DNA from 3 places in the Nitrogeniibacter aestuarii genome. Region 3 is predicted to be linked to each of the others. Evidence: predicted binding sites of a transcription regulator. Region 3 holds the regulator's gene; each other region holds the start of a gene.
What was found. Region 3 encodes sigma-54, which starts transcription at its own class of promoters, with help from an activator protein. Its sites were predicted from a motif close to TGGCACGCTTNCTGCTNA; they were not measured.
Positions count from the first base shown of each region.

Region 1: the regulator sigma-54 is predicted to act here: its motif matches at 2,864-2,881, upstream of J0W34_RS04385 (MSMEG_0572/Sll0783 family nitrogen starvation response protein).
Region 2: the regulator sigma-54 is predicted to act here: its motif matches at 8,048-8,065, upstream of J0W34_RS17065 (ammonium transporter).

Region 1 is NZ_CP071321.1:936,426-946,871, forward strand. Features, by position in the region: gene J0W34_RS04370 (MSMEG_0567/Sll0786 family nitrogen starvation N-acetyltransferase) at 1-194, opposite strand, end outside; gene J0W34_RS04375 (MSMEG_0568 family radical SAM protein) at 191-1,303, opposite strand; gene J0W34_RS04380 (Nit6803 family nitrilase) at 1,260-2,270, opposite strand; gene J0W34_RS04385 (MSMEG_0572/Sll0783 family nitrogen starvation response protein) at 2,290-2,772, opposite strand; gene J0W34_RS04390 (aminotransferase-like domain-containing protein) at 3,205-4,599, opposite strand; gene J0W34_RS04395 (DUF934 domain-containing protein) at 4,655-5,125, opposite strand; gene J0W34_RS04400 (nitrite/sulfite reductase) at 5,103-6,779, opposite strand; gene ccoG (cytochrome c oxidase accessory protein CcoG) at 6,795-8,207, opposite strand; gene J0W34_RS04410 (aminotransferase-like domain-containing protein) at 8,310-9,728, opposite strand; gene J0W34_RS04415 (NAD(P)-dependent alcohol dehydrogenase) at 9,968-10,446, opposite strand, start outside.
Region 2 is NZ_CP071321.1:3,672,067-3,682,512, reverse strand. Features, by position in the region: gene J0W34_RS17110 (type III pantothenate kinase) at 1-470, shown strand, start outside; gene J0W34_RS17105 (SPOR domain-containing protein) at 768-1,571, shown strand; gene coaE (dephospho-CoA kinase) at 1,568-2,179, shown strand; gene zapD (cell division protein ZapD) at 2,235-2,990, shown strand; gene J0W34_RS17090 (DNA gyrase inhibitor YacG) at 2,997-3,203, shown strand; gene mgtE (magnesium transporter) at 3,275-4,642, opposite strand; gene J0W34_RS17080 (Nudix family hydrolase) at 4,642-5,577, opposite strand; gene J0W34_RS17075 (ATP-binding protein) at 5,574-6,461, opposite strand; gene mltA (murein transglycosylase A) at 6,656-7,918, shown strand; gene J0W34_RS17065 (ammonium transporter) at 8,099-9,301, shown strand.
Region 3 is NZ_CP071321.1:492,689-503,134, reverse strand. Features, by position in the region: gene J0W34_RS02350 (CinA family protein) at 1-386, shown strand, start outside; gene recA (recombinase RecA) at 482-1,525, shown strand; gene recX (recombination regulator RecX) at 1,536-1,982, shown strand; gene lptB (LPS export ABC transporter ATP-binding protein) at 1,969-2,691, shown strand; gene J0W34_RS02330 (RNA polymerase factor sigma-54) at 2,706-4,118, shown strand; gene hpf (ribosome hibernation-promoting factor, HPF/YfiA family) at 4,133-4,456, shown strand; gene ptsN (PTS IIA-like nitrogen regulatory protein PtsN) at 4,574-5,059, shown strand; gene hprK (HPr(Ser) kinase/phosphatase) at 5,028-5,966, shown strand; gene J0W34_RS02310 (PsiF family protein) at 6,090-6,323, shown strand; gene J0W34_RS02305 (FHA domain-containing protein) at 6,377-7,246, opposite strand; gene ttcA (tRNA 2-thiocytidine(32) synthetase TtcA) at 7,353-8,258, opposite strand; gene J0W34_RS02295 (pteridine reductase) at 8,331-9,083, opposite strand; gene J0W34_RS02290 (class I SAM-dependent methyltransferase) at 9,200-10,360, shown strand; gene J0W34_RS02285 (hypothetical protein) at 10,383-10,446, opposite strand, start outside.

The sequences.
Region 1 (10,446 bases), 440 kb from region 3:
GCCGGATAAGCCACCAGCGTCAGCGCGTGGGGATCGATGGCGTCGGTGTCGTCGCCGTCGAAAAGCCCCTGCTCGTGGCAGAACACGGCGCGACGCAGTTGCTGCGCAGCGGCTTTCCCCGCCGCATCGGCGTGCACGATCCGATAGTCGCGCGGCACCAGCAGACGCAGGTTTTCGGGCAGCGGCGCGTTCATGCCCGGGCCTCGTAGCTGGCCAGTGCGGAGCAGGCGCCGCATTTGCCGCAGCCGGCCTTCATGCCCGCCCCGGACAGGCCGGCGCCCCGGATGAGCCCGGCCAGCGGCCGCAGCAGTTCATCCATGAAGGTGCTGTCGGGGGCGGGGTGATCTTCCAGCGGCGTGCCGGAGATGGGTACGAAAGGCACCACAAAGGGATACACGCCCATGTTCACCAGCCGGGCGCAGGTCTCGAGAATCGCATCCCGGGTATCGCCCAGGCCAGCAAGGATGTAGGTGGACACCTGGCCGCGGCCGAACGTCTCCACCGCCGCGGCAAAGGCCTCGTCATAGCGGGCCAGTGAGACCGTGGCCTTGCCCGGCATCAGGCGTGTGCGCAGTGCCGGCGTGACGATTTCCAGATGCAGGCCCACGCTGTCGACGCCGGCCTCACGGACCCGGCGGAACCAGGCGAAGTCTTCCGGCGGTTCGAACTGGGCCTGCAGCGGCAGATCCACCGCCGCGCGAATGGCCTCGGCGCTCTCGCACATCACCTTGGCGCCCCGGTCGGCGGTCGGCGGCGTGCCGGTGGTCATGACCATGTGACGCACGCCGTCGAGCAGCACGGCGGCACGGGCGACCTCGGCCAGTTGCTCCGGGCTCTTGTGGGCCACCGTGCGCCCGGCCGCGAGTGACTGGCCGATGCTGCAGAACTGGCAGCTCTTGGTGCGGCTCTGATAGCGGATGCACTGTTGCAGCACCGTGGTGGCCAGCACGTCGGTGCCGTGCAGGGTGGCGATGTGGCTGTAGGGCACACCGTCGAGGGTTTGCAGTCGGTAGAAGCGCGGCTTGCGGGCGAACTCCACCTTTGCGATGGTGACCCCGTCGCGCCGGATCGTGGCCTGCCCGTCGGCGTTGGGCACCGAGGCCAGGTAGGGCGAATTGTGGGCGCTGCTGGTGTGCACCGGCACCATGACGGGCCGGCCGTCCACCACCACCGCAGCATGGTCCGAGGGGCCGGCGCCACCGCGCCGGCTGTGAATGTCCGCTGCCACGCCTTCCAGGCGAAAGCCGCGGCTTTGCAGGTCAGAGATGAGGTGCTGCGAGGCAGCCGGGCTCGTCATGGTCATCGTGTGCTCCCGTGGGGTTGGGCATCTCGGCGTCGCCGAGCGCATGCAGCGGGGCCTTGGTGGCCAGGTCGGCATGCAGGGACAGGAGTTCGGGCCGGGCGTAGTGACCGACCGAATCCATCATGCGTTTTCGTTTGGTGATGAGGGCCATGTCCAGGTCGGCCACGAGCATGCCCTCGCCCTCGGTGAGGGGCGGGCACACGTAGTTGCCTTCCGGTGAGACGATGGCGGTATGGCAGCCGCCGCGCAGTGCGCGCTGCATGGCCGGGTCGGGGGTAATCGACTCGATCTGGGCATCGGTGAGCCAGCCGGTGGCGTTGACCACGAAGCAGCCGGACTCGAGCGCATGGTGACGGATGGTCACCGCCATCTGGTCGGCAAAGATCTGGCCGACCATCGAACCGGGAAACTGCGCAGCATGGATTTCCTCATGCTGGGCCATGAGGGCATAGCGGGCGAGCGGGTTGTAGTGCTCCCAGCAGGCCAGGGCGCCGACGCGGCCGACGGCGGTATCGACCACCTTGAGGCCGCTGCCGTCGCCCTGTCCCCACACCATGCGCTCATGGTAGGTGGGGGTGATCTTGCGACGCTTGAGCACCAGTTCGCCCGTCGCATCGAAGATCAGCTGGGTGTTGTAGAGCGTGCCATGGTCACGCTCATTGACCCCCAGCACGACGACGGTGCCGGCCTTGCGCGCGGCATTGCCCACGGCCCGGGTCACCGGCCCGGGGACGGTCACCGCCCACTCGTACAGCTTCAGATGCGCGGCGCCCATGGTGACCGCGGGCTGGATGAACGAGAAGTACGGGTAGTAGGGCACGAAGGTCTCCGGGAAGACCACCATGTGCGCGCCTTTCTGCCCGGCCTCCGTGATGGCCAGGCAGACCTTGTCCACCGTGCCCATCGCAGACTCGAGATCCGGTGCCATCTGCACGGCGGCAACGCGGACGGTTCGGGAGGTCGTCATGCGGGGTCTCCTCGATCCGTCAGAGGGTCCAGGTGTTGACCACGAACGCGTTGTCGCGCTTGTGGAGCAACTGAAGGTCCATCACATCGAGGGGGCTGATCGGTACGATGCCCGGGATCAGTGAGGGCTCGCCATGGCCGTACAGGGCTTGCAGGCCGAAGCGGCATGCATACACCTTGCCGCCTTCTTCGATGAACTTGGCGATCTGCTTGTTCATGGCCAGGTGGCCGGGGAAGGCCTCGTCGCCCAGGCGGGGGAAGCCACGCTGCAGGCCCAGGGTGACGCCCGGACCGTACAGCAGGATGGTGGTGTCGAAGCCCTTGCGCAGCAGACGCGTGGCCTGCAGCAAATTGACCAGGCCGATCGAGCCCTCGAAGGCCACGGTGTGAAAGGTGACCAGCGCTTTCTGGCCGGGTTCGGCTTTTACGTCTTCAAAGACCTTGTCTTCGTAATCGACAAAGAAGTCGCCATCGGCATGAGGGGCTTGAGTGACTGCGGGCATGTTGTTGCTCCTTGATGTGTTGGGGGGCGCACTTCGCGTCGCAGCCCCGGCCGGAAGACCGGAACGTTTCAGCGTGGTGCGCAGCATCAATTGAGCAATCAATGTGCCAGCCATTGTATTTTTATTGTATGCATACAAGTAATCGCGCGTGCGACGGCGCATTCAGCGTTCTGGTGCCCGCGTGGGGTGCCTCATCATCAGGATTTGCAAGAGAATTCCGCGCACAGGAAGCGTGCGGCGAGGAGGTGAATTGCACGCATTAAGTGCGATTTTTGTATGCATACAATCGGCGGGTCGTGCGCGATGTGATCCGGCTTTCCGGGGCCGAAACAAGGGGGCTCGGCGCCGGATGGCGCTGACCGAAGCAGTCAGGGAATCGAGGGGGAAATCGAACGGATCACGACCATGCCCGCGCCACCGACCCGGCGGTGCTCAGACGATGGAAGAGTAGATTGCCGGTGGGTGGGACAGGGCCGAGCCAACCAGCTCCATGGCGTGGCGGACATCATCGCGGCTGGCCACACCGCCCAGGCAGATGCGCACCGCTTCGACTGCCGTGCCACTGACCAGGAACGCGTCGCTGGTGACCACGCCGATACCGCTCGAGCGCAGGTGCGCCGCAAAGCTCACCCGGCTCCAGCCCTCGGGCAGCGGCAGCCAAAGGTGAAAGCCTTCTTCCGAGGCCAGATAGTCCGCAGCGCCGAGCACCTCGCGGGCAATCCGTTGGCGCTCGACCGACTCTCCACGGATGAACTGCACCAGAGCGTCCGCCGTACCATCGGCGATCCATTCGGTCGCAATGGCCATGGAGATGGGCGGCGCCATGACCGATACCGCCCGCAATGCCGCACTCAACCGGGGCAACTGGCGTACATCGGGCGCCGCCAGATAGGCGATGCGCAGCCCCGCGCCGAGCGTCTTCGACAGGCCGCCGACGTAGTAGGTGATGTCCGGCGCCAGCGCATGGAAACTGGGTGGGGCGTCGGTCAGCAACAGACTGTAGGGGTCGTCCTCAATGATCGGCACCCCGTAACGTCGCGCGACCTCGATGAGCGATTCGCGACGCTCCAGCGGGACGGTGACCGTAGTGGGGTTCTGGAGGGTGGGGTTCAGATACAGGGCCGCTGGCGCATGGTCCCGGCAGGCCGCCTCGAATGCCTCGGGTGTGACGCCTTGCGCATCACAGGTCAGGCCCAGCAGGCTGATTGAATGCAGCGCGGCCAGCGCACGGGCACCGGGGTAGGTGATGTTCTCGCAGCAGATGCGCCCGCCATGCCCGGCCAGCAGCGCGAACAAGGCGTTGAGCGCACTGTGGGTGCCCGGGCAGATCAACACCTTGTTGAGCGCACTGCGAACGCCTCGCCGCGCGAGCCATTGAACCGCCATGTCCCGATCCTCGGGGCTGCCGCCGAAGGTCTGGTAGCGCAGCATGCCGCGAATGTCGGTGCACAGGCGCTTCATGCCCGATTCCATCCGGGCCAGCAGCTCGGTCGAATCCGGCTCCGGTGGCAGGTTCATGGACAAGTCGATCACCGCCGGCCGGGCGATGTCGCGCTGGATATGCGGGGCTGCGCTGGGGCGCACGAAGGTGCCCCGTCCCACCCGCGCCTCGATCAGCCCTCTGCGCTGCGCCTCGGCGTACGCACGGCTGATGGTCGTGAAGTTGTAGCCGAGCGCATCGGCCAGCTTGCGCTGTGGCGGCAAGGCGGCATTCGCCTTGAGCCGCCCGGCCCGGATGTCATCGGCAATTGCCTCGGCGATCGCGATGTAGGCAGGTCGATCCTTGGCAATGGACGTGGGCGTCCAGGACAGCGGGCGGTTGGGCATGTTGTGCAACGGGCGTTGTTTCTGGTGACCGCACTATTGTACGCATTCAATGCCGTCAAATTGTTCGCGTCCCGTTTGTCCACCCATCCGGCACGGTGTAATCGGAGAATGCCTCGCATGCCGCGGCCAGGTCTTGATCGGCCCTCAGCTGAAAAGCATCGAAGCCGACCTGATGCAGGAACCAGAGTTGGTCACGGAGGATGTCACCGGTGGCCCGCAGCTCTCCGCGATAGCCGATGCGCTCCCGCAGCAGGCGGGCCATGGAATACCCCCTGCCGTCCGTAAAAACGGGAAACTCGATCGCGATCAGTCCGAGACCTTCAATCCGGGCGGCGAGCGCGCCGATGTCATCCTCGGGCTCCAGCCAGACCCCGATATCGCGGTGCGTCGTGACTGACGCTTCCCGCCAGGCAAGCCATTGATCGACGCTGACGCAGGCCGGCGTCGCCGGATCTGCGGTCGCTCCGCGCTCGATTCGGGCGCGGGTGTCTTCGAACGTTCCCTCAAGCGTGAGAATGCTTGCCATCCCTGCCTCCATAAACAGCTGCTTTGAACGGTTCGTGTCCCAGGCGCTCGACCGTGTGGATGAAGGCTTCCTCGGGGGCTCGGTGTTCGCGGTACACCTTGATCACGCGCTCGATCGCCACGGGCACCTGGTCCGCGGGCAAGGCGGGACCCATGATTTTTCCGATGGCGGGCTCGCCATCCGGATGTCCGCCGAGCGTGACCTGGAAGAACTCCTGGCCATTCTTGTCGACGCCGAGGACGCCCAGGTGGCCGACGTGATGATGGCCGCAGGCGTTGACGCATCCCGAGATGTTGAGGCTCAGTGCCCCGGTTGCCTGCAGATCATCGTCCTGGTCGAAACGTCGCTGGATGGCTTCGGCCAGTGGCAGAGACCTGGCATTGGCGAGGTTGCAGAAATCACCCCCCGGACAGCACACGAGATCAGTTGCCGTGCCGACGTTGGGGGTTGCCAGCCGCGCGTCCAGTGCGGCCGACCACAGCGCATGCAGGTCGCGGGTCAGAACATGCGGAAGCACGAGATTCTGGTCATGCGAGACGCGGATCTCGCCCCGGCTGAAACGATCGGCCAGATCGGCCACCCGATCCATCTGGTCTGCCGTCGCGTCGCCGGGGGGCGTCCCGGTCCGCTTCAGTGACAGGGTGACGATGCTGTGTCCCAAGGCCTTGTGGGCCGAGGTATTTCTGTTGGCCCACCCCGCAAACGCATCATCGAAGATCCGCGTGAGCGCGGCGTCATCCGGCACCGGGGCGTGCACGTCGCACGCGGGCGCCTGAAAGTGGGCGCTGACCGCTTCGATTCGGGCATCGCTGAGGGTTGCGGGGCCATCGCGCAGGCACATCCATTCGTGCTCCACCTCGCGTGCAAAGGCGGCAACGCCCAGTTCCTTGACGAGAATCTTGATGCGCGACTTGTACTTCTTGTCGCGCCGGCCGAATCGGTTGTAGGTCCGCATGATGGCGTCGACATAGGTGAGCAATTCCCGATGCGGCAGAAACGCCCGGACACATTGGCCGACCATGGGCGTACGCCCCAGTCCGCCACCCACGAACACCTCGAAACCAACCTCGCCCTCAGCGCTGTGTACCGCCCTGAGCCCGATGTCGTGAAACCGTACGGCCGCTCGGTCCACCTGGCTACCCGTGATCGCGACCTTGAACTTCCTGGGCAGAAAGCTGTATTCGGGCGACAGGGTCGACCATTGGCGAAGAATCTCGCAGTACGGTCTCGGGTCGAGCACTTCGTCCCTGGCCACGCCCGCGAAATGATCCGTCGTGATGTTGCGGATGCAGTTCCCGGACGTCTGGATGGCGTGCATGTCGACCGCGGCCAGTGCGTCGAGAATGTCCGGCACTTCCTCGAGACGCACCCAGTTGAACTGGATATTGCATCGCGTGGTGAAGTGCCCATAGCCACGGTCGAAATCGCGCGCAATGGTGGCGAGCGCTCTCATCTGACGCGAGGACAGGGTGCCGTACGGAATGGCGACACGCAGCATGGGCGCATGCCGCTGGATATAGAGCCCGTTCTGAAGGCGCAGCGGGCGAAAGTCGTCTTCGGACATCTGGCCGCTCAGGTACCGCAGCATCTGGTCCCTGAACCGCGTCACCCGCTGGCGCAAGAAGCGCTTTTCGTTTTCGTCGTATTGATACATTGAGGTTCTCGCCGTTCAGGGCAGCAGGAAAATGGATTTCTCGGTGAGGCTCACGGGCGTTTCATCCGTGCTGTGCACCTGGAACGCAATGGGCTGTGCCCCATGGCGTGTTTCGTCGGCAGCCATGCTGACCCCCAGGGGCACGGACGACACTTCGCCGGCAGGCAAGAGGATGTGCGTGTCGCCTTCAATGCGCATGTCGCCCGGACCGACAATACTCACAACGACCATGCGCGGCGTTTCGAGCATGTTGGCGATCTTCAGGATGTAGGGGTTTTCGATGCGGCCATCGCTCGTTTCATGCATCAGGGCTCGGCGGTCGCGCAGCACATCCACCTGCAGCGGGACGCGGTTCGCCAGCAGCACCATGGCGGCCACAAAGCACACGATCAACGCACTGGCGTAGGTCGTGACTCGCGGGCGCAGGGCTCCGCCAAACGCAGGTTTACCGCCACCACGCACAGGGGCCTGCAGGGTGCGCTCGGAGGCAAACCGGATCAGCCCCGTGGGTGCCTTGACGCGCGTCATCACCTCATCGCAGGCGTCGGCGCACAGGCCGCAATTGATGCACTCGTACTGCAGCCCCTTGCGAATGTCGATGCCGGTCGGGCAGACCTGAACACACAGGCTGCAATCCACACAGTCGCCCCGCGGGCCCGTGCTGTCTTTACCGTGCTGCGCGCCTTTCGCGCCACGCGGCTCGCCACGGCGCGCGTCGTAACTGATGGTGCGGGTATCCGCATCGATCATCACGCCCTGGAACCGCGCATACGGGCACATATGGAGGCACACCATCTCGCGCGCGAAGCCGGCCATGACATAGGTGAACACGGCGTAGAAAAACACCCAGAAACCTTCCCACGGCCCCAGTGACCCGCTTGCGAGGTCGGCGAGCAATTGGCGAATGGGCGAGAAGTAGCCCACGAAGGTAATCCCGGTCCACAGGGCAATCAGGCCCCAGGTCAGATGCTTGCCCGTCTTGCGTGCGATCTTTGCGGTGCTCGCGGCACTGCTGTCCAGACGCATTCGCGACAGGTGATCGCCTTCAAATCGGGCCTCGACCCAGCGGAAGATGGCCGAATAGACGGTCTGGGGACAGGTGAAGCCGCAGAACATGCGTCCGGCCAGCGCCGTGACCATGAACAGGCCGCTGGCCGCGCCGATCAGCGCCAGCGTCAGCAGCATGGCGTCCTGGGGCCACAACACCAGCCCGAAGACATAGAACTTGCGCTCGGCGATATCGAACAGAAGTGCCTGGCGACCGTCCCACTGCAGCCAGCACGTGGCATAGAAGATGATCTGGGTGACCCAGACCATGGACCACCGCCAGGTGTTGAAACGCCCGGTGACCGAACGTGGGTGGATTCGCCCGGTGCGTTCATAGAACGACACCCGGGCCGCAAGGGCTTTCGATGATTCACTGCTCATGACGTGCTCCGATCGCAACCTGCACCGCGCGGACGCGGGTGATCAGGGCGATGGACGCAGTACATCACCTCAGCGACTTGGATAACAGTCGCAGTTTTTTAACTATTTGAGCATAACAGTTTGAACGATGGCCGCCAGGCGACTGATGGCCGCGTCAATGTCCGGGCCCCAGGGGTGGCCATAGTTCAGCCGGATACAGTGGCCGTATTCCCGCTTTGCCGAGAAGATCGGGCCCGGCGCAATACTGATGCCTTCGTCCAGCGCCATGCGGTGAACCGCCAGGGCATCGGTGCCGGCGGGCAGCTCGACCCACAGGAAATAGCCGCCTTGCGGACAGCTCAGGCGAGTGCCCGGGGGAAACCGCGCTTCAATGGCGCGAACCATGTCCGTCTGCTGGTGCTCCAGGCGGGCGCGAAGGCGCCTCAGGTGGGGTTCGAGTTCGCCGTGTTTGAGAAACTCGGCGAGCGCAATCTGCACGGGGATGGTTGTTGCCAGACTGGCCGACAGCTTCAGCCGCTGAATTCGTTGCGCGTACCGCCCCGCAGCGACCCAACCCAGGCGATAGCCAGGCGCCAGACTCTTCGAAAAGCTGGACACATTCATGACGAGCCCGGTCTGGTCCATCGACTTGATGGCCAGCGGGCAGCGCGAATCGAAGTGCAGGTCGGCATACGTGTCGTCTTCGATCAAGGGCACGTCGTGGTTCCGGAGCAAATCGATCAGCGCCTTGCGATGCTCGTCCGGCACCAATGCGCCCAGCGGATGCTGAAAGTTCAGCATGAACACGCAGGCCTTGACGGGATGGTGTCGGAGCGCATCCGCAAGGGCCGGCAGACTGACGCCGTCGCGCGGATGCGTCGGTATCTCGATCACCTTCAGCCCACGACGCTCGGCCATCTGCAAGGTCGCATGGAAGGTCGGCGACTCGAGTGCAATCAGGTCCCCCGGCTGGGTGCACGCTTCCAGACACAGGTTCAGCGCTTCCATGGCGCCGTTGGTGATGACGATTTCATCAACCGGCACCGCCACGCCACGCTCGAGGTAGCGTTTCGCCAATTCCCGGCGCAGTTCCGTATTGCCCGGCGGCAGATCCGTGACCGTCGCCCGTGGGTCCAGATGGCGCGCCGCGCGTGCCAGCCGGCTCCCCAGCTTCTTGAGCGGATAGAGGTCCGGGCTGGCGAAACTCGAGCCCAGCGGGACAACCGCCGGGTTCTTCACCGCAGCCAGAATTTCAAAAATGAACTCGCTGACCTTGAGCGAGGTTGACGCGCCCACAGGCCGCGTCATCTCGGGCTCGGCCAGCATGGACCCCAGTTGCGGCCGGACGTAATACCCCGATTGAGGCCGGGCCTCGATCAGCCCGCGGCGCTCAAGCAGGTAATACGCTTTGAGTACCGTCGACGGACTGATGCGCTTCGTTTCGCACGACTTCCGCACCGAAGGCAAGCGATCACCCGCGCGAAGAACGCCGCGGCTGATGTGCGTCTCGATCTCGGCGGCAAGCTGTTCGTAGAGATTCATGCCGCCGAGTGTATGTCTGACTTGCCGATAAGTGTTGATTGGCTGGTACGCCGCGTTCCACGGCAAGACGATGCCCGACGATTGTCGAATCGAGAGGCTGTTCGATTAGTCCAAGCTTCTGGGTTGTTTGGTGGTAACTCGTCGGCCTGAACAGCCGTCGGGGCATTACGATCAATCGGGCCGCGACAGGGTCGATATCTTCCTCTCCGACCGGAACATCGGGAACGAAGGGTTTCGTTTTAGCGAAGGCGAACGCGCGACCCGTAGTCGGCGGTGAGAACTCTGTCGGGCGGATTGATGGCGATGGCGACCTTCCCTCGTGCGCGTCCGAGCGCCATGTGTTCGATGGCCTCGGCACCCCGTTCCAGACTGAAGACCCTGTCCACGGGCGGGCGGATCGCCCCGGTTTCAATCAGGCCGCAGAGGGCCTGCAGATCAGCTTGCTGTACGGTGGAGACCAGCGGAAAGAGCCGGTGCCGGGACAGAAACGGATTCAGGCACCAAGCCGCCAGGGGGCGTCTCAGCCCTACGGTCCACGGACTGCCACGCTCTCCGCCGACCAGAATCAAGATGCCGCGCTCATCGAGCAAGCACCGCAATTCTGAAAGCGACCGGTTGTCCCCGATGTTGATGACGACAGGAAAGCGACGCGGAAGGGTTTGTCGCCCGAATTGGGTGTAATCAAACACATGATGCGCGCCAAGCCCGAGCACGTAAT
Region 2 (10,446 bases), 1.5 Mb from region 3:
CGACTCAACTGGGTGCCGACCGTTGGGCGGCCGTTCTGGGCGCCTCGCGGCGGCATGACGGTGCCGCGCTCGTGGTGACCGCCGGGACGGCCACGACCATCGATGTGCTGACTGATGCGCACGTCTTTGAAGGCGGGCTCATCATCCCCGGGGTTGAGCTCATGAAGCGTGCTCTGGCAGGCAACACCGCGCAGTTGCCCTTTGCCGATGGCGTGCCCGCCGATGTCCCCACACGAACGGTGGACGCGATACACATGGGCTGTCTGCACGCCCAGGCCGGTGCCATCGAGCGCATGTATCGGCACCTGGCGGGCCAGCGGGCGCCGATGTGTCTCATCAATGGGGGCGCGGGGCCGCTCATTGCGCCATTGCTCGACATGCCGGTGATGCTGGTCGAGAATCTGGTGCTCGATGGCGTCGCGGTTGCCCTGAACGAACCGGGTTTCAGGGGGCGGGGCGCTGACGCGTGACGTGACGGCACCACGTCCGCTGAAATGGCGCGAAGCTGCTCGATATACACATGCCTGTGTCGTGTTGCGGGTCACCCCGTCTATAATCCGGACCCATACCGGCCGCTGCCATGGCTTGTCGGTCGGGTGCCGCCCGGCAACGCGGGCAGCTATGCCGTTCAGGCTGGGATCGGGGCGATCTGACGTGATGGTCGCTTTGCAGTCGAGCTGGAACACAACGAATATCCGTCTGCTGCCTCGCCTGATTGCAAGGCGTGTCCCGGCAGGCGCGATTGAGGACTGTTGAACGTGGCATTCATGCGTTTTCTCATCATCCTGTTGCTGCTGATCAACGTTCTGGTGCTTGCCGCCTGGCAAGGCTGGCTGGGCGAAGGTCAAAGCCCGTCGGAGCCGCAACGACTCACCAATCAATTGCATCCGGAGCGCATTCGCCTGCTCGACGGTACGGAACCGCCACCGGCGCGGGTGCCGGCAGTTGAAGCCGCGCCTGCCGTCGAGCCGAGTGTCGACAACCCGCCTGTGGTGTTGCCTGGTGAGGTCGTGGCGCCCCAGGGGGCCGAACCTGCCGAACCGGCGAACGAGGCACTTGCCGTCGCCGATACCGAAACGGCACCAGCGCAGGAGCCGGCGACCGAGGTGCTGGCTGCGCCGCTGGCCTGTGTTGCCTTCGACGGGGTCGGGGACGAGCAGGCCGCATTGCTGATGGGCGATGCGCTGGCACAGCCCGGGCTTCAGACCAAAGACGAGCCCACCATGGAAGTGACGTCCTGGTGGGTGCATATCCCCTCCCAGGGCAGTCGGGAAGCCGCCGACCGCAAGGTTGCCGAGCTGCGTGGCCAGGGCGTCAAGGACCTGTTCGCCATCGGTGAGCGCGGCGCGCGCCCCTTTACCGTGTCCCTGGGACTGTTCAAATCCGCGGAATCGGCGGCCGAGCAGCGTCGGCGACTGGAAAAGAGAGGGGTGACCGGCATTGCCATCGAGGAACGGGGCAACACGACGCACCGGATTGAAGTACGCGGCCCCGACGAGCGGCTCGCTGGGTGGGCGAGCGACTGGAGTGGCCGGCTCGATGGTGCGACCAAGGCCGAGTGTCTGCCATGACGGGACGCCCGCCCGTTATCGGGCTGACCGGGGGGATCGGCAGCGGCAAGAGCGCCGCAGCCGACCGGTTCGCTGATCGGGGGGCGGCCGTTGTCGATTCCGACCTGATTGCTCACCAGCTCACGGCGGCCGGCGGTGCCGCCATCGAGCCCATTCGACAGGCCTTCGGCAACGAAGTGATCACCGCCGAGGGCGCGCTTGACCGTGGCATCATGCGTGCGCTCGCCTTCGAACAGCCCGAGGCTCGCAAGCGCCTCGAAGCGATCCTTCATCCCATGATTCGTGCCGAGAGCGAGCGGCAGTGCCAGACAGCGAATGCGCCATACGTGATGCTCGTGGTGCCACTGCTCATCGAGTCCGGCGTATTCCGGGAGCGTTGTCAGCGCATTGTCGTGGTTGACTGTCCGGAGTCCGTTCAGGTCGAGCGCGTCAAGGCGCGGTCGGGCCTGAGTGACGCACAGGTGCGCGCGATCATGGATGCGCAGATCAGTCGCCATGATCGGCTTGCCGCGGCCGACGACATCATCGACAACAGTGGTGATCTCGACGCCCTGTTCGTGCAGGTCGATCGTCTCCATGAATGCTATCTGCGGCTCCAGAGTGCTTGAGGCCTCTGTGCTATCATCGCCGAATGACCGAGGAGGCAAGGAACGGGCGCGTCTTGTGATTGAATTCGAGTACCCACTCAACGAGCGCATTCGCACCCTCCTTCGACTCGAAGACCTGTTTGCACGGATTGCTCATTTTCTGCGGAGCGATTCACCCGTCGACCACCATCATGTGCTGATGTCGATCTTCGAGCTGCTCGAAGTGGCCAGTCGTGCCGACCTCAAGGTGGATCTGGTTCAGGAGCTCGAGCGCCAGCGCCAGACGCTGCTCGCCTTTCGAGACAACCCCGATATTTCCGAAGAAGCGCTTGCCGGCGCCCTGTACGAGATCGAGCAGGCCTCGTCAGGCCTGCTATCGGTGTCGGGCAAGATCGGTCACTACCTGCGCGAAAATGACTGGCTCATGAGCATCCGCAGCCGGGCTGCCATTCCGGGCGGTGCCTGCCAGTTCGATCTGCCGTCCTATCATCACTGGCAGTGCCGCGACGCGGACGCCCGCCGAGGTGACCTCAATGGCTGGTTGAGACCGCTGCTGCCGATTCGCGATGGCATCGCCATCGTCTTGCGCCTGCTGCGCGCCAGTGGTCGCCCCGAAATGCAGATCGCCCAGCGCGGCATGTATCAGGTGATGATGGGCGGTCGGCAGATGCAGATGGTGCGTGTGTGCGTGGCCCGGCAGTTCAACGCGGTGCCTGAAATCAGTGCCAACAAATATGTGCTCAACGTCCGTTTCATGACGCCCGAAACCGCGGGGCGGCCCCGGCAAGTGGCCAACGATGTCGAGTTCGAACTGACCGTCTGCAATCTCTGAATTCCCGTGAAAGACAAGCAAGACACGTTTCGCATCGTCAAATGTCCCACCTGCCAGAAAGAGGTGGAGTGGCGGCCCGAGAACCGGTTCCGGCCATTTTGTTCGGAGCGTTGCCGCCAGATCGATCTGGGGGCCTGGGCGTCCGAAAGCTACCGCATTCCGGCCGCAAAGCCGCCAGATACCATGTCGGAAGAGTTCGACGATCCGGAGTGATTCTCTCCGGCAGACTCAGAGCAGACGCGGGCGCCCAGGGCGCCCGCACTTGTTTGTGCACATCCGCTCGCTTAGAGCAGGAACAGCGTCGCCAGACCCAGAAACGAAAAGAATCCCACCACGTCGGTGGCGGCTGTCAGCACCACCCCGCCCGCCAGCGCCGGGTCGATCTTGAGGCGGTCGAGCAGCAAGGGGACGAGGGTGCCGGCGGTCGCACCGGTGAGCAGGTTGAGCATCAGTGCGCAACCGAAGACAACGCCCAGTTGGGTGCTGCCGAACCACAGGGTGGCAATGATGGCCACGATCACCGCCCAGAACGCGCCATTGAGCACGCCGGAGGCAACCTCACGGAAGAGCAGTTGCATCGCGTTGCCGCGGCCGATCTGATCGAGTGCAATGGCCCGGGTGACCAGGGTGAGCGTCTGGTTGCCCGCGACGCCTCCCATGCTGGCGACCACAGGCATGAGCACCGCAAGTGCCACCACCTGGTCAATGGAGGCTTCGAACAGCCCGATCACCCAGGCGGCCACGAAGGCGTTGCAAAGATTCACGCCCAGCCAGACGGCACGCTTGGCGGCATTCGACAGGACCGGAGCGAAAAGGTCGGTATCTTCTTCGAGACCGGCGCGGCGCAGCACCTCGCCTTCGGCCTCGGCTCGCATCACGTCCACCACGTCGTCAATGGTGATACGCCCGAGAAGCCGGCCGTCTTCATCGACCACGGCGGCGGAGATCAGATCATGATCCTCGAACAGTCGGGCAACCCGGGTGTCCTCCGTGTCGACGGTGATGGCCGGCACATCGGTATGCATGACCGCCTTGACCAGGGTGTCCGATTTGAGTGAAACCACATCGGCCAGACTGAGCACGCCCAGGTAGTGGTTCTGGCGGTCGACCACCATTACGCTGTCCAGGTGCTCCGGGAGTTTGCCTTCGCGCTTGCGCATCTGGCGCAAATAGCGCAACACCGCTTTGAGGCTGACATCTTCGCGCACGGCGGCGGCATCTGCGTCCATCAGACCGCCGGCAGAATCGTCCGGGTATTGCTTGACGGCCTCATATCGCTGGCGACGCTGGACGTCCATGGCGCGCACCATGGTGTCGAGCACGGAGACCGGCAGGTCGGCATCCAGATCGGCCAGTTCGTCCATTTCCAGCGTGCCCAGCGCGGCCAGGAGCTCTTCGTGAGCCGCCTCATCGATAAGCTGCTGGCGGACACCGCGCCCCACCTCGATCAGCACCTGCCCGCGGTCGGCCGTGTCCAGCCGCTCCCACAGGTCGTGGCGCATCTCGCGTGGCAGCGCTTCGACGGCATCGGCGATCAGGGCCGGGTGCCAGTCACGTACCAGCGCGTGGATGTTGGCCTGGTCCGGGCGTTCGAGTGCGTCGAGTAACTGTTCGCGCGCCTCGTCGGTGCTGGGCAGCTGTTCGTTATCCATCAGCGCCAGCTGCTCCGGATGGCGGCAATGCCATGCGCGCCTGCTTCACGCGCTTCGCGCATGTGTTCTGTCGACAGCCCGCCGATGGCAAACACCGGCATGGGCAGCAGGCGCGTCAGACCCGTGAAGGCCGACCACCCAAGGGCTGGCTGGTCCGGGTGCGAGGGGGTTGGCAGCACATGGCCGAGCAGGGCGTAATCGAGACCGAGTTCGGCCACCCGCTCAAGGGCGTCGCGCGAATGGCAGGAGGCACCCACCCATGCCATGTCGGGCCGGGCCCCGATGGTCTGCAGGTGTGCCTCGCTCAGGTGAATGCCATGCGCCCCCACCCGCTCGGCCAGCGCCAGATCGTCGTTGATGACGAGCAGCGCGTGGTGTTCGCGGCACCGCGCCAGCAGCGATCGCGCGAGGGTTTCTCGGGCCTCCGGTGCCAGCGTCTTGTCGCGCAGCTGAATCAATCGAACGCCACGCATCAGAGCGCGATCGGCAGCGTCGAGCTGAGCCTCGACGCCAAGGGTCTCGGCGCATGTGACGGCCATCTCCCGTGGCAGGCTCAGCGCCTTGAGAATCGGGCCGTTGGCCGGCAGCATGGGACTGACGCTCAGTGCGTCAGCGTGCTGCCATTGAAGGTCGCTGTGGACGTGGTCCCGGATCTCGCCCGAATAATCGGGCACCTCGAAGAAGTGAAGCCGCACGTTGGCATGTTCGTAGTCGTGTTCGCGCATCAGCCAGGGCCAACAGGCATGAGCCTGAATGCCCAGTTCCTCGTCCAGTTCGCGAATCAGGGCGGCACGGGCGTCTTCGCCCGGCTCGACCTTGCCCCCTGGAAACTCCCAGTAGCCTGGATAGAAGGTGCCGGGCGCACGCTGGCCCAGCAGAAAGCTGCCGTCGGGGCGGGTGATCACCGCCGCCGCCACCTCGACGCGTTTCTTCATCGCTTCGCGCCTCCGCCGTGGCGACCGGCGTAGTCGCGGGCAAACTGCCAGGCAACCCGGCCGCTGCGCGACCCCCGGCCCAGGGCCCACTGCAGCGCTTCGGTGCGCGCCTTTTCGATCTTCGCGTCATTGAGCCCGAATTCGCGCAACCAGTGATGCACGATGTCCAGGTAGGCGTCCTGGCTGAAGGGGTAGAACGACAGCCACAGACCGAAGCGCTCGGAGAGCGAGACCTTCTCTTCGGTGGCTTCGCCCAGGTGGATTTCGCCATCCACGTTCCTGGCCTGAAGATTTTCGGCGTGATACTCCGGCATCAGGTGGCGCCGGTTGGATGTGGCATAAATGATGACGTTGTCGGGCACCGCCGCGAGCGAGCCGTCCAGCACACTCTTGAGGGCCTTGTACGCCGGCTCGGCGTCCTCGAAGGACAGGTCGTCGCAGAACAGGACGAATCGCTCCTTTCGTCCGCGAACGAGTTCGACGATATCGGGCAGATCCATCAGGTCCTGCTTGTCCACTTCGATCAGGCGCAGACCCTTCGCGTGGTAACGATCGAGCATGGCCTTGACGAGAGATGACTTGCCGGTGCCCCGCGCGCCCGTGAGCAGCGCGTTGTTGGCTGGCCGGCCGCGCACGAACTGGCGCGTATTGGCATCCAGGCAGGCGACCTGATCGCTCACGTCCTGTAGATCCTCCACCCGGATCAGGTGCGGGTGGGTGATGGCCTCAAGCCTTGCCTGGGCGCCGCGGCGAAGCCAGCGGAAGGCGATAGCGCTGGACCAGTCCGGCGGCGTGACGGGGGCCGGGAGCCAGGCGTCGAGGCGATCCAGCGTCTGTTCGACGCGCGCCAGAAAGAGGGCCAGGTCAGTCGTCTTGTTTGTCATTTTCCGTGTTCTTCTTGCGGGGCCAGGTGGCCCAGACGATGATCAGGAGCAGCGACAGCGCCACACCGGCTTCGAGCAGGATGACCCACATGGGTGACAATCTCCTTGTTGGGGGAGGGTGCCAGTCGCAGCGCGGCTCGCGCCCCCGCTATACTGGCGAATCTTGCTCGTTCGAGTTTAACTGATCTGCGCCCATGACCCCGCGTCGCCTCCTGCCTGCCCTTGTTCTCGCCGTTTCCGTGTTCTTCAGCGTCAGCTGCGTCACGCCGCCACCGCCTGAGTGCACGCCGTGCCAGAGCGTGCCCCAGGCCCCTGCGCCGGGTACCCCCGCGCCGGAAACCCCGGCCGCGACGCCGGTCGTCCCCGTGCCCGAGACGCGGCCGACGCCACCTAAGGACGTGGTTCAGGCAGCGCGGCTGAAGCCCGCGCGTTTTGCACAGTTGCCGGGCTGGCAAGCCGATCAGATCGAGGCCGCGTGGCCGGCGCTGCTGCGCTCGTGCGACGTGCTGGTCGCTGACCGGCGATGGACCGATGTGTGCACGGTCGCCACGACCCTGGGCGCCCAGCCGGGTCGAGCCGCGGTGCGCCAGTTTTTCGAGACCCGCTTCGCGCCCTGGCAGGTGGTCAATGGCGATGGCTCCACCGATGGCATGGTGACCGGCTACTACGAACCACTCATCCGCGGCAGCCTGAAGCGCAGCGCGCTCAGCGCTTGGCCCATTTACGGTGTCCCTGACGATCTGGTGACGGTCGATCTGAGCGAGATCTACCCCGAATTGAAGAACATGCGTCTGCGCGGCCGTCTCGAGGGGAACAAGCTGGTGCCGTACTGGACGCGGGGCGAGTTGGCCGCGCAAGGGGGTAACGTACGTGCGCCGGTCATCGCGTGGGCGAACGACCCGATCGAGCTGTTCTTTTTGCAGGTTCAGGGCTCGGGGCGTATCGCCTTGAACGATGGCACCTACCTGCGCATCGGTTATGCCGACCACAACGGCCACCCGTACAAGTCGATCGGCCGCTGGCTCATCGACCAGGGGGAGCTCACGCTGTCGCAAGCCTCCATGCAGGGCATCCAGCGCTGGGCGCGCAGCCATCCAAAGCGGCTGCGCGAGCTCCTCGACCAGAATCCGGCCTTCGTTTTCTTCCGCCGCATGCCTTCGGGCAACGACGGGCCGCTGGGGGCGCTGGGCGTTCCGCTGGTGGCCGAGCGCAGTATTGCCGTCGATCGTAGCGCGGTGCCCCTTGGCGCCCCGGTGTTTCTGGCAACCACCGAGCCGAACAGTACCCGGCCGATGCGGCGTCTGGTGATGGCCCAGGATACGGGCGGCGCGATCAAGGGCGGTGTCCGGGCCGACTACTTCTGGGGTTTTGGTGATGAAGCAGGCGCCCTTGCCGGGCGCATGCGCCAAGATGGTGAAATGTGGGTCCTGTTACCGAAAGGGTGGGCACCGAATTAAGGCGCACGCCGAGCGTGTTTGCACAAACATGGGGCGTTGTGCTGAAAACGGCGCACCAAACAAGTGCCTGATGATGCGGCTTTCTGGTGCGTAAATATTCAAGTCACTGTTTTTATGGGTTTAATTTGCTGGCACGGCTCGTGCTAAATGCTCCGCTATTGTGCAAAACGGAGCATTCTCATGGAGCAGTTCAAGACGTCCAGTGACGTACTGTTTGTTCTTCTGGGCGCCATTATGGTGCTTGCCATGCATGCCGGCTTCGCCTTTCTCGAGGTTGGAACGGTCCGCAAGAAGAATCAGGTCAACGCGCTGGTCAAGATTCTGGTCGATTTCTCGGTGTCCACCCTGGCCTATTTCTTCATCGGTTACACCGTGGCCTACGGCATCGACTTCTTTGACAGTGCCGCCGTGCTCAATGAGCGCAGCGGCTACGATCTGGTCAAGTTCTTCTTCCTGCTGACCTTTGCGGCAGCGATTCCCGCCATCATTTCGGGCGGCATCGCCGAGCGTGCGCGCTTCTATCCGCAGTTGGCCGCCACCGCGCTGCTGGTGGGGCTGGTCTACCCCTTCTTCGAAGGCATGATCTGGAACAGCAACTTCGGCTTCCAGGCATGGCTCGAAGCGAGCTTCGGCGCGACCTTCCATGACTTTGCCGGCAGCGTCGTGGTGCACGCCGTGGGCGGCTGGGTTGCCCTGGCGGCCGTGTTGCTGCTTGGCCCCCGGCACGGACGTTATTCCAAGAACGGCGCCATCGCGGCGCATCCGCCCTCCAGTATTCCCTTTCTCGCCCTGGGCGCGTGGATTCTGACCGTGGGCTGGTTTGGCTTCAATGTGATGAGTGCCCAGACCGTCGAGGGCATCAGTGGTCTGGTGGCCGTCAATTCGCTCATGGCCATGGTCGGCGGCACACTGGCCGGCCTCGTCTTCGGCAAGAACGACCCGGGATTCGTGCACAACGGCCCGCTCGCCGGTCTGGTGGCGGTGTGTGCCGGCTCGGATCTGATGCACCCGGGCGGCGCGCTGGTGGTCGGCCTGATTGCCGGTGCCCTGTTCGTCCTGATGTTCACGCTGACCCAGAACCGCTGGAAGATCGACGACGTGCTGGGTGTCTGGCCGCTTCATGGTCTGTGCGGCGCCTGGGGCGGCATTGCCGCCGGCATCTTCGGGTTGGAAGCCTTCGGTGGCATGGGCGGCGTGACGTTCCTGAGTCAGCTGCTCGGCACGCTGGCCGGCGTGGGCGTGGCCTTCGGCGGTGGTTTCCTGGTCTATGGTGTGCTCAAGGCGGCCGTGGGGCTGCGCCTCGATCAGGAGCAGGAGTTCGAGGGCGCCGATCTGACCATCCACAAGATCACCGCGACACCCGAGCGCGAGGCGAGCTGGTAAGCGCTGCAGTGACTCTCTGAAGAAAGTCTCTCGAACTCGAATTGACTGTCCTGAAAGCGTCATGAACCTGCTGTGATGGTTCATGACGCTTTCTGACGTCAGGGACTGTGCGTTCCCGCTGCTTGGGTGGGGCTGCCGCCTCCCAAGCGCCAGTGGGACCTTGATGCTGGAGCTTCCTGCCGTACGGGAAGTTTGATTCGAAAGCCGTTCGCCTGAGCGCTTGCTTGGACATCGCGACCTGTCGGGCCGCAATAGGAAGTTCCGAGCGCGAATTGGTGGTTTTGTTTTCGAGAAGCCAGACACGCCGTAGTTGTTCTGCAACCCGGCTTGGTTCTCGGCGATGGCCGTTGCCGACGCTTCGGGCACAAGCGCCACTTTCGCGGTGAGCTTCGAAAAAGCCGCCGGCGGTAACGCTACGTCCCGCAAGTGCTCGATGTAGCCAGGCGGAAGGCGGACGACGGTAGGCCATTCGCCGTGGCGGACGAAGAAACCTTCGATTGCCGCGAGGACGCGAGCGAGGGATTGGCCGCCAGAGACAGAGCTCATGCGAGACCTCTAACGGTGATCAGTTCCGGCTCAAGGCCGATCCGGTCGAATGATCTTCAAGAACAGGAAATGAATTCTGGCAGGACAACACAGCGTTGATGTGAAGCGGTTTGGACCCGCGTGGGGCGTACCTGATTAACTCCAGGGGTGGCAACACCGAGCCCTGCTAACGAATGAGGCCCCCACGCGCGTCTTTCATCAGGGTCCGGGCCATTAATGCCCAACATGACCGGTTGTAGTACCGCAGTCCTTCAGCTTCTTCGACACGTCGTGTTGCCAGCACCAGGAGAATCAAATGATTTGAATCGATGCTTGCGATTCGGGGGGAAGCCCTTGTAGTTGAGTTAAGGGGCGGCTGCCGGCTTGCCGGCAGGCGTCCCGCTTGAACGCCATGTTATGCCCGCGACCAAGCCAAAGGTCAGCGAAACAAGCAGGCCAAGAACAGCACCAAAAAGCGCTGCATACGTAGAAAACTCTAGAACAGGAGAGGACGTGAGTAGCAGCCCCCAAAAGACACTGAAAATGTAGAAAACCATGGTGCCCATTAGTGTCCCGCCCGCAACAAGAAATTGAAGGTTTAGGCGATTCTTTTTTTTGAG
Region 3 (10,446 bases):
TCGCAGAGGCAATCACGGCCATCTCGGGCAGTTCGGCATGGTTCGACACCGGGTTCGTCACTTACTCCAATGCCGCAAAAATGAGGCTGCTCGCCGTGCCGGAGTCAACGCTCCAGCAATTCGGCGCGGTTTCGACACAAACCGTGGAGGCCATGGTCACCGGGGCACTGGCAAACAGCAATGCAAACGTGGCCATCGCGGTCTCGGGCGTCGCCGGCCCGACGGGCGGCACGCCCGACAAACCCGTCGGCACGGTCTGTCTGGCCTGGTCATGGCCCGGACAGCCGGTTTTTTCGGAAACTTGTCACTTCAACGGCGATCGCACCAGCATCCGTCGCCAGACGGTGATTCACGCACTGAGCTCGATACTGTATAAAGCTACATGAGCAGTCACTGGGAATGCGCCCCCGGAAAAACGGACGCAACACACCAGCAAACTCTGTGCCATAATCATCATCAACCGAAATTGAGGACATTCCACATGGACGACAACAAGGCCAAAGCGCTCGCCGCCGCACTGTCGCAGATCGAAAAACAGTTTGGTAAAGGCTCGATCATGCGCATGGGCGACGACAACCTCGCTCGCGACATCGAAGCCGTCTCGACCGGCTCGCTGGGCCTCGACATCGCGCTGGGCCTGGGTGGCCTGCCCCGTGGACGCGTGGTCGAGATCTACGGCCCGGAATCGTCCGGTAAAACAACGCTGACGCTGCAAGTCATTGCCGAGATGCAGAAACTCGGTGGCACGGCCGCCTTCGTGGATGCCGAGCACGCGCTGGATGTCGGCTACGCCGAGAAGCTGGGTGTCAACATCGACGATCTGCTGGTCTCCCAGCCCGACACCGGCGAACAGGCGCTCGAGATTTCCGACATGCTGGTGCGCTCCGGCGGCATCGACATCGTCGTGATCGACTCGGTGGCAGCCCTGACGCCAAAAGCCGAAATCGAAGGCGAAATGGGCGACCAGCTGCCGGGCCTGCAGGCCCGCCTCATGAGTCAGGCCCTGCGCAAGCTCACCGCCAACATCAAGCGCACCAATACCCTGGTGATCTTCATCAACCAGATCCGCATGAAGATCGGCGTGATGTTCGGCAACCCGGAGACCACCACCGGCGGAAATGCACTGAAGTTCTACTCGTCCGTGCGTATCGACATCCGCCGTACCGGCACCATCAAGAAGGGCGACGAGGTGGTCGGTTCCGAAACCCGCTGCAAGGTCGTCAAGAACAAGGTGGCTCCTCCGTTCAAGCAGGCCAACTTCGACATCCTGTACGGTGAAGGTATCTCCCGCGAGGGCGAAATCATCGATCTGGGCGTTGAGGCCAAGATCGTGGACAAGGCCGGCGCCTGGTATTCGTACAACGGCACAAAGATCGGTCAGGGCAAGGACAACACGCGCGAGTACCTGAAGGCCAACCCGGCCATCGCGCGTGAAATCGAAAACAAGGTTCGCGCCACCTTCAACCTGTCGGCCATGGCCGCCATCGAGGCCGCTGCCGAACCGGTTGAATCGACCGAGGCCTGAGCCCGAGCCTATGGCAGACGCCCTGAAGGCCCGCGCCCTGAGACTGCTCTCGGGGCGCGAGCACAGCCGGGCCGAACTGGCGCGCAAACTGGGCAGCGAAGGCAACCGGGATGAGCTCGACGCACTGCTCGACCGCCTGGAGTCGCTGGATCTGCTCTCCGATGCGCGATTTGCTGAAAGTTATGTTCGCAGCCGCCAGACCCGGATGGGCAACCGGCGATTGCGTCTTGAATTGAAACAGAAGGGCGTGCCCGACCATTTGATCGACGCCGCTCTTGAAGAGGCCACCGACTCGGACGACGCCGTGCGCGCCCGTGAAGTGTGGGAAAAGAAATTTGGCCGGCAGCCGGTCGACGCCCGTGAATGGGCGAAGCAAGCCCGCTTTTTGCAGGGCCGGGGCTTTGCTGCCGACGTGATACACAAGATTCTGAAAGATCGCGACGATGAGCCTGCTTAGGGTCACCGGACTACAGAAGAAGTACAAGTCACGCACCGTGGTGCACGACGTCTCGTTCGAGGTCGGCAGCGGTGAAGTGGTGGGTTTGCTCGGCCCCAACGGCGCGGGCAAGACCACGTGTTTCTACATGATCGTGGGGCTTGTCGCCGCCGACGGCGGACAGATCACCCTCGACGAAGCCGACGTGACCCATCTGCCCATCCATGCGCGCGCGAAGCTTGGCCTGTCTTACCTGCCTCAGGAAATGAGCGTATTTCGCAAGCTCACGGTCGAGGAGAACATCCTTGCGGTGCTGGAGCTTCAGGGCCTGCCCAGGACAGCCCAGCATGAAAAGCTCGAAGAACTGCTCGAAGAACTCGGGATTGCCCACCTGCGCGACAGCACGGCCATCTCGCTTTCCGGGGGTGAGCGGCGCCGATGCGAGATCGCGCGGGCCCTGGCCACGTCGCCACGGCTGATCCTGCTCGACGAGCCGTTTGCCGGCGTTGACCCCATCGCGGTGCTCGATATCCAGAAGATCATTCGCTTCCTGAAGGACCGTGGCATCGGTGTGTTGATCACCGATCACAACGTGCGCGAAACCCTCGGCATCTGCGAGCGCGCATTCATCATCAACTCGGGTGAAGTGCTTGCCAGTGGCACACCATCCGATATCGTGCAAAATGACCAGGTACGTCAGGTCTATCTCGGCGAACATTTCAGACTCTGACAGCGCGATTCCCCATGAAACCCACACTTCAACTCAAACTCTCGCAGCACCTCACGCTGACGCCACAACTGCAGCAGTCCATCAAACTGCTCCAGCTGTCGACGATCGAGTTGAATCAGGAAATCGAGAAGGCACTGCTCGACAACCCGCTGCTTGAGCGTGAAGAGGGCCCCGGCCCCGAAAGCGGCAGTGAGGGCGATGGCGAAGGCGAGCGCAACGAAAGCGAGAGCACCGAGTCCCAGAGCAACGAAGTGCTCGACGCGATGTCCGACTGGGCCAGCTCCAGTTCGGGCAGCAGCAGCAACCGGGACGATGACGACGACAGCGACTTTCAGTCCTTCCACGCCGCCCAGGTATCGCTGCGGGAACACCTCGACCAACAGATTGCACTGACCCCGATGAGCGACCGCGACCGGTCGCTGGTCCGCCTGCTCATGGAAGCTCTCGACGACGATGGCTACCTGACGCAATCACTCGACGACATTCTGGAGATGTTCGATCCGGAGAACGAAGTCGAGATCGAAGACCTGCAGATTGCCCTGCACCACCTGCAGCACCTCGACCCCCCGGGCGTCGGCGCACGCAGCCCGTCCGAATGTCTGGCACTCCAGCTGCGCTCGCTGCCCGAGTCACCCACCCGTGATCTGGCCATGCGCATCGTTGTCGAGCACCTCGAATTGCTGGCCCAGCGCGACTTTGTCCGCCTCCGCCGTAACCTGCAATGCTCGGAAGACAGCCTGCGGGAGGCGCACCACCTCATCTGCAGCCTCAGCCCGCGTCCGTGCGCCGAGTTTGCCCTCAACGACACGCGTTACGTCATCCCGGACGTGGTCGTGCGCAAGGTCCGCGGCCGGTGGACGGCCGCGCTCAACCCCGAGGCCATGCCCAAGCTCAAGGTCAATGCCCTGTATGCGCAATTGCTCCAGCAGAATCGCGGCAACAACGGCGATCTGGGCGGCCAGCTGCAGGAGGCCAAATGGCTGATCAAGAACGTGCAGCAGCGCTTCGACACCATTTTGCGCGTCGCGCAGTCCATCGTTGACCAACAGCGCCAGTTCTTCGATTATGGAGAGGTGGCGATGCGCCCCTTGACGCTGCGCGAGATCGCAGAGGAACTGGAGTTGCACGAGTCGACGATTTCACGCGTCACCACGCAAAAGTACATGTCCACGCCCCGCGGCGTACTGGAGTTCAAGTATTTCTTTGGCAGCCATGTTGCGACCGATACCGGTGGCGCTGCCTCGTCGACCGCCATCCGCGCGTTAATTCGTCAACTTGTGGAGGCTGAAGACCGTAAAAAACCCTTATCCGATTCCAAAATCGCAGATTTACTTGGCCAGCAGGGCATGGTGGTGGCCCGACGCACGGTTGCCAAATACCGTGAGTCCCTCAACATCCCGCCGGTCAGCAAACGCAAGACGATCTGACTACAGGAGCGATCATGAACCTCAATATCACCGGACACCATGTGGAAGTCACGCCCGCCATCCGCGAGTATGTGGAATCCAAGCTGGATCGTGTGATCCGACACTTCGACAACGTCACCAGCGTGAATGTCATCCTGTCGGTCGAGAAGCTGGTCCAGAAAGCTGAAGTGACCCTGCATGTGCGTGGCAAGGATCTGTTCGCCGAAAGCGAAAACGAAGACATGTACGCTGCCATCGACGCCATGACCGACAAGCTCGATCGTCAGGTCCTCAAGTACAAGCAGAAGGTCCAGGGGCACAGCAACGAAGCGCTCAAGCACCAAAGCATCGAATCGTGATCGATTCCCTCGCCGCCTGACCGGGGACAAGGGTTTATAATGCGGGCCAATCCGCTCAATTAACCCGTCCCGCCCCGGCCGGGCGGTCTCGACCCCAAGGGGTCGCAAGAAGTCTCCATGAACCTCATTGCCTCCCTCCTTTCCTCCGATAACGTCCTCGTTGACCTCGAAGCCAGCAGCAAGAAGCGCGTCTTCGAACAGGCAGGCCTGATTTTCGAAAACAATCAGGACATTGGCCGCAGTACGGTCTTCGACAGCCTCTTCGCACGCGAACGGCTCGGCTCTACCGGACTGGGTCAGGGCGTCGCCATCCCGCATGGTCGAATCAAGGGCCTCAAAGAGGCGACCGGAGCGGTCATCCGTCTGAGCACACCGATTCCCTTCGACGCCCCTGACGGCAAACCCGTGGATCTTCTGTTCGTGCTGCTGGTGCCCGAACAGGCCACCGAGCAACACCTTCAGTTGCTGTCAGAGCTCGCGCAGCTGTTCAGCGACAGCGAATTCCGCGATCGCGTCCATCATGCGTCGGATGCGGCTGCCGTACACGCCCTGTTCACCACATGGGGTGCCCATGCGCCAGACCAGCGTCAGCCGCCTCTTTGAGCGAGTTGGCGAACGCCTTGAGCTGACGCACATCTGCGGCACGCTCGACCGGACGCTGTCGGTCTCCGAAGAACGCGTCTGGCCCGCCGATCTCGTCGGGCACCTGAATCTGATTCACCCCGAGCGACTCCAGATCGTCGGCATGGCCGAAATTGCCTGGGCACGTCGCCAGACCGCGAATCGCCTTGCCCGCTATGTCGAGGAAATTCTGTCGGCCCGCCCGCCAGCCATGATCGTGGCTGACGGCTGCGAGGTGCCAGCGACCTTCGAGCGCAAATGTGCGGCGGCTGACGTGGCCCTCTTCCGCTCACCGCAGCCGGCGGCCAGTGTCGTGGATCAACTGCGACTCTATCTGTCTCGCGAAATGGCAGAACGTACGGCCCTCCATGGCGTGTTCATGGACGTGCTCGGCCTTGGCGTCTTCATCACGGGCGACTCGGGCGCCGGCAAATCCGAACTGGCGCTGGAGCTCATCTCGCGCGGCCACGGACTGGTTGCCGATGACATGGTCGAGTTCTCACGGATCGCGCCAACCGTGCTCGAAGGGCGTTGCCCCGAACTGCTCAAGAACTACCTGGAGGTTCGCGGGATCGGCATTCTTAACATCCGCACCATCTTTGGCGAAACGGCATGTCGTCGGAAAATGCGGCTCAAACTCGTGATCTACCTGCAACGGCGCCAGCCGGGCGAAGGCGATCCAACCCGCCTGCCCATCGAGCAGGACACCATGGAAATTCTCGGTGTCGCAGTACCGAAAATGGTGATTCCCGTGGCGGCCGGGCGTAACATCGCCGTGCTGCTTGAGGCCGCCGTACGCACCACCATTCTTCAACTGCGCGGCATCGATACCACTCAGGAATTCATTGCCCGTCAGCGCGCCCTGCTGCTGTCGGACAATCCCGATTGAACAACTGGCACGGCCTTCGTCAAGCGCACAGCTCACGTAACAACAATGTCATATCTACATGGCATTTACGCTTCAATCATCTAAGCTCGGAATCTCTTCAAGTCGAAACCTCAGGAGATTTCCATGCGCAAGATCGCTCACCTGCTGGCCCTTGTGGTCGCCCTCGCCCCTACCTCCGCCGTCATGGCAAATCCGCAGCATGAACGCATGCGCAACTGCAACAAGACCGCCAAGGAACAAGCCCTGAAGGGTGATGAACGTCGTGCATTCATGAAAACCTGCCTGTCGGGCAAACACGAAAAACCGGCTTCAGAACCCGAAGCTGCCGTGAGCAACGAACCAAAAAAGGCTTCTTGAATGACTGAGGGCGCCCGCAGGCGCCCTCAGTCATTCATTAGTCCGTTCACGCATCAGATGATTTCGTAGAACACCAGATCTTTCTCGGTCTCATTGGCCGAAAAACCACAGCCAATCCGGCCCTGACCGGCCAGCATGACCTCGCCGCTGCGAATACACTGCTCGCCGCCGCCCTCGTTTGCCACGAAGGTGCCGTTGGTGCTTTGATCCACCAGGAAGAACCCGTCGCGCCGCCGCTCGATGCGGGCGTGCTGACGAGAGGTTCGCGGATCGATCACCACGATATCATTCCCCATCTCGCGCCCCATCAGCAGAATCGGCCGCAGCTCCTCGACCATGTGCGTGTCGTCCTGGTGTCGCACGCGCAGACGCTGGGATACGCGCGCTGCCGGGGGAATGGATGTCGCCATCCCGGCACGACCCGCCAGCGCATAGACCGGCCATTCGAAGCCTTCGACACTCAGGCCGTGTTCCTTGCCCTCACGGATGTACTGGCGCGTACCGGCCGTGAGCAACAGGACCGTCGCACCACTGATGAGCGCCTGCCCCGACTGCGCCATGCCGGCCAGACGCATGGCGACCGCCAATGCTTCACCCGCCGGGGGCGTTTCCTCTTCCATGGCACCGTAGTGCATGCCGATGCGGATCCCGAGGCGAACCCCGCGCACGGGCGGCAGACTGGCGACCCGTTCGACCATTTCGTTGGCCGAGATGATCGCGCCGTCACAGCGTTCGAATGCAACGCAGATTTCATCACTGGCCCGGCGTAGCAGCACACCGCCTTGGCCTTCGACCACCCGCTCGATGCGGTTCATGCTGCGCTCGACCGCGTGTCCGGCTTCGGTCTCGCTCAGCAGGGCAGCCAGACGCTCCCCACCGACGAGTTCGGCGTACATCACGCACACGTTACGTTGTTCTGTCATGAAAGATCACGCTTAACAGCGCCTTTCTCCGGCCTGAAACCCGTGCGCGCCGCCGAATGCGCGCACACGGTGCTGAAGGCTCGAAAGGCTGGGTGAACTTGATGCATCAGGACTCCCGGGTGACGTGCAACTGAATCGGCTGCGCCAGCGTTGGTGATGGCAGCTCGGGTGGGTCGAACACCGTATCGCCCTCGGCAACTTCGTCATTTCGGGTCAAGCCGACAAAATCGAAGAGGGACTTGTCCGCCAGATGCGACGGGATCACATGCTGCATCGCCGTGCTGATCGACTCGATCCGCCCGGGAAATTTCTCGGCCCAGTCGCGCAACATCAGTTTGATCTGACGGCGCTGGGCATTTTCCTGCGATCCACAGAGATTGCAGGGAATGATGGGGTACTGCATACCGCGCGCGAAGCGCTCGATCTCGGCTTCGGCACAGTAGGCCAGCGGACGAATGACCACATGCTCGCCGTCGTCGCTCACCAGCTTGGGCGGCATGGCCTTGATGCGCCCGCCAAAAAACATGTTGAGGAAAAGGGTTTCGATCATGTCATCCCGGTGATGGCCGAGCGCAATCTTGGTCGCGCCCAGATCCTTTGCAGTGCGGTATATGATGCCGCGCCGCAGTCGGGAGCATAACGAACAGGTGGTTTTCCCCTCTGGTATTTTTTCCTTGACGATCGAATAGGTGTCTTCCGTCACAATGCGGTACTCAACGCCAATCGATTCGAAGTAGGCGGGCAGCACATCGTCGGGGAATCCCGGTTGTTTCTGATCGAGGTTCATTGCGATCAGGCGGAAGTTGACCGGCGCCCGTTCGCGCAAGGCCAGCAGAATGGACAGCAACGAATACGAGTCCTTGCCACCGGAGATGCACACCATGACCGTATCGCCGTCTTCAATCATGTTGAAATCGGTGATGGCGGTACCTACTGCGCGCTCAAGCTTTTTCTTCAGTCGCAGAAAGGTGTTGGAGAATCGGCCCTCGGTGACGGGCTGCACGGCTTCGATGATGCGAACCTCAAACGAACAAACAACGCGCCATTATACCGGACACAAAACAGGGCAAATGCCTGATTTTTCTCACAGGTGGGCGCTTCTTCCCCCGTCCACGGCAAGGATCTGTCCGGTCACATAGGGCGCATCGAGCAGCAGAAAACGAACCGCACCGGCGATATCGTCGGGGCGGCCGGCACGTTTGAGCAAGGTGTGATCGATGATGGCGACCCGTTCGGCACCGGGAAACTGATCATCCTCGGGCCACATCACGGCCCCCGGGGCTACCCCGTTGACACGGACCCGGGGTGAGAGCTCGATGGCCATGGCGCGGGTCAGGCCCAGCAGACCGGCCTTGGCCGCACTGTAGACCGGATAGCCCGGCAACGGTCGTTCCGCGTGGATATCCACGATATTGACCACCGCGCCACCCGATTCGGCCAAGGCATCGCTGGCGGCCTGCATGAGGAAATAGGGGGCTCTCAGATTGGATCCCATCAGGTCGTCCCAGGCGGCCAGATCGGTCTTGCCGACAGGTGTGGGGAAGAAGCTGGAGGCGTTGTTCACCAGGGCGTCGAGGCGACCATAGTGGGCAGCGACGCGACTGATCAAACCCGGCATCGCCGACACATCGAGCAGGTCGGCCTGAAACACGGCCGCTGAGTCGGGGCGCATCGCGTTGAATTCGTTGGCCAGTGCCTGCGCCTCGACCACCGAATGGCGGCAGTGCAAGGCGAGCCGGGCGCCTGCGTGGTGCAAGGCCCGGGCGATACAGGCCCCGACCCGCCGGGCGCCTCCGGTCACCAGCACGACTTTACCCTGAGCCGTTTCGCTCGCCATCACCGCCTCCTGTTCTCATCAACCGGTTTTGTATCACAAGCAGACGCCACCCGGGCCCCGCGACAATACGCAGCAGGGGCGGTAGACTCGCCCTTCCGCCTTCAGCCCTGCCGCTCATGAAACTGCCCGAACCCTCTATCGACGCCCGCGCGCAAAGTGATGCCCTTCTGGCGCGCCTGAGCGAGCGCATCCGTGATTCGGGCGGGTGGATCAGTTTCGCCGACTACATGCACACCGCGCTCTACACGCCGGGCCTTGGCTATTACAGCGGCGGAGCGCAGAAGTTCGGGGCGGAGGGCGATTTCATCACCTCTCCGGAGTTGACGCCGCTGTTCGGTCAGGCACTGTCCGCGCAGATTGCCGAAATCATGTCGCAGAGCGCACCCACGGTTCTGGAGGTCGGTGCCGGCACGGGCCATCTGGCGGCCGATCTGTTGCTGACGCTCGACGAGCTGGGCTGCCTGCCGCAGGCATACCAGATTCTTGAAGTGTCAGGTGAATTGCGGGCGCGGCAGGCCGACACGCTCCGCGCCCGGGCGCCGTCACTGGCTGAACGCGTTCAGTGGATCGACACGCTGCCCGATACCTTCAGCGGTGTCGTGGTAGCCAACGAGGTGCTCGATGTGATGCCGGTGCACCTGCTGGTGTGGCGCGATGGCGGCCTGTTCGAGCGCGGGGTGAGTCTTGATGACGACGACCATCTCGCCTGGGCGGATGAACCCGCCAGCAACGCCTTGCAGCAGGCAGCGGCCACGTTGGGCGCGCCGATGCCGCAGGACGGGGAGTACGTGAGCGAACTGAATCTTGCTGGCGAAGCATGGATGCGCGACTGGGGCGCACGCCTGACCTCGGGCGCCCTGATCATGATCGATTACGGTTACCCCCGCGCCGAGTACTACCTGCCCAGCCGGAGCAATGGCACCTTACTGTGCTACTACCGTCACCAGGCCCACCCCGATCCGTTCAAATGGCCTGGCCTGAACGACATCACGGCCTTTGTCGATTTCACCGCCATGGCCGAGGCCGCGCATGCCGGCGGTCTGGACATCTACGGCTACGCCAATCAGGCGAGCTTTCTGTTCAACTGTGGCATTCTCGAGCGCCTGGCCCTTCGGGGAGACGAGCGCGAGCCGGCCTACATCCGCGCGGCCCGGGCCGTGCAGCGGCTGACCACGCCGCAGGAGATGGGCGAGTTGTTCAAGGTGATGGTGGCGGGGAAAGGTCTGCGAACGCCTCTGCTCGGCTTTCGCCGAGGAGATCGACTGCATACCCTGTGACGGCCGGTCACAGAGCGCCGGATCACTCGATATCCGAGCCCTGGCTACGGTAGACGACGTCGAGAAAATCGTCGACCTGCTTGCTG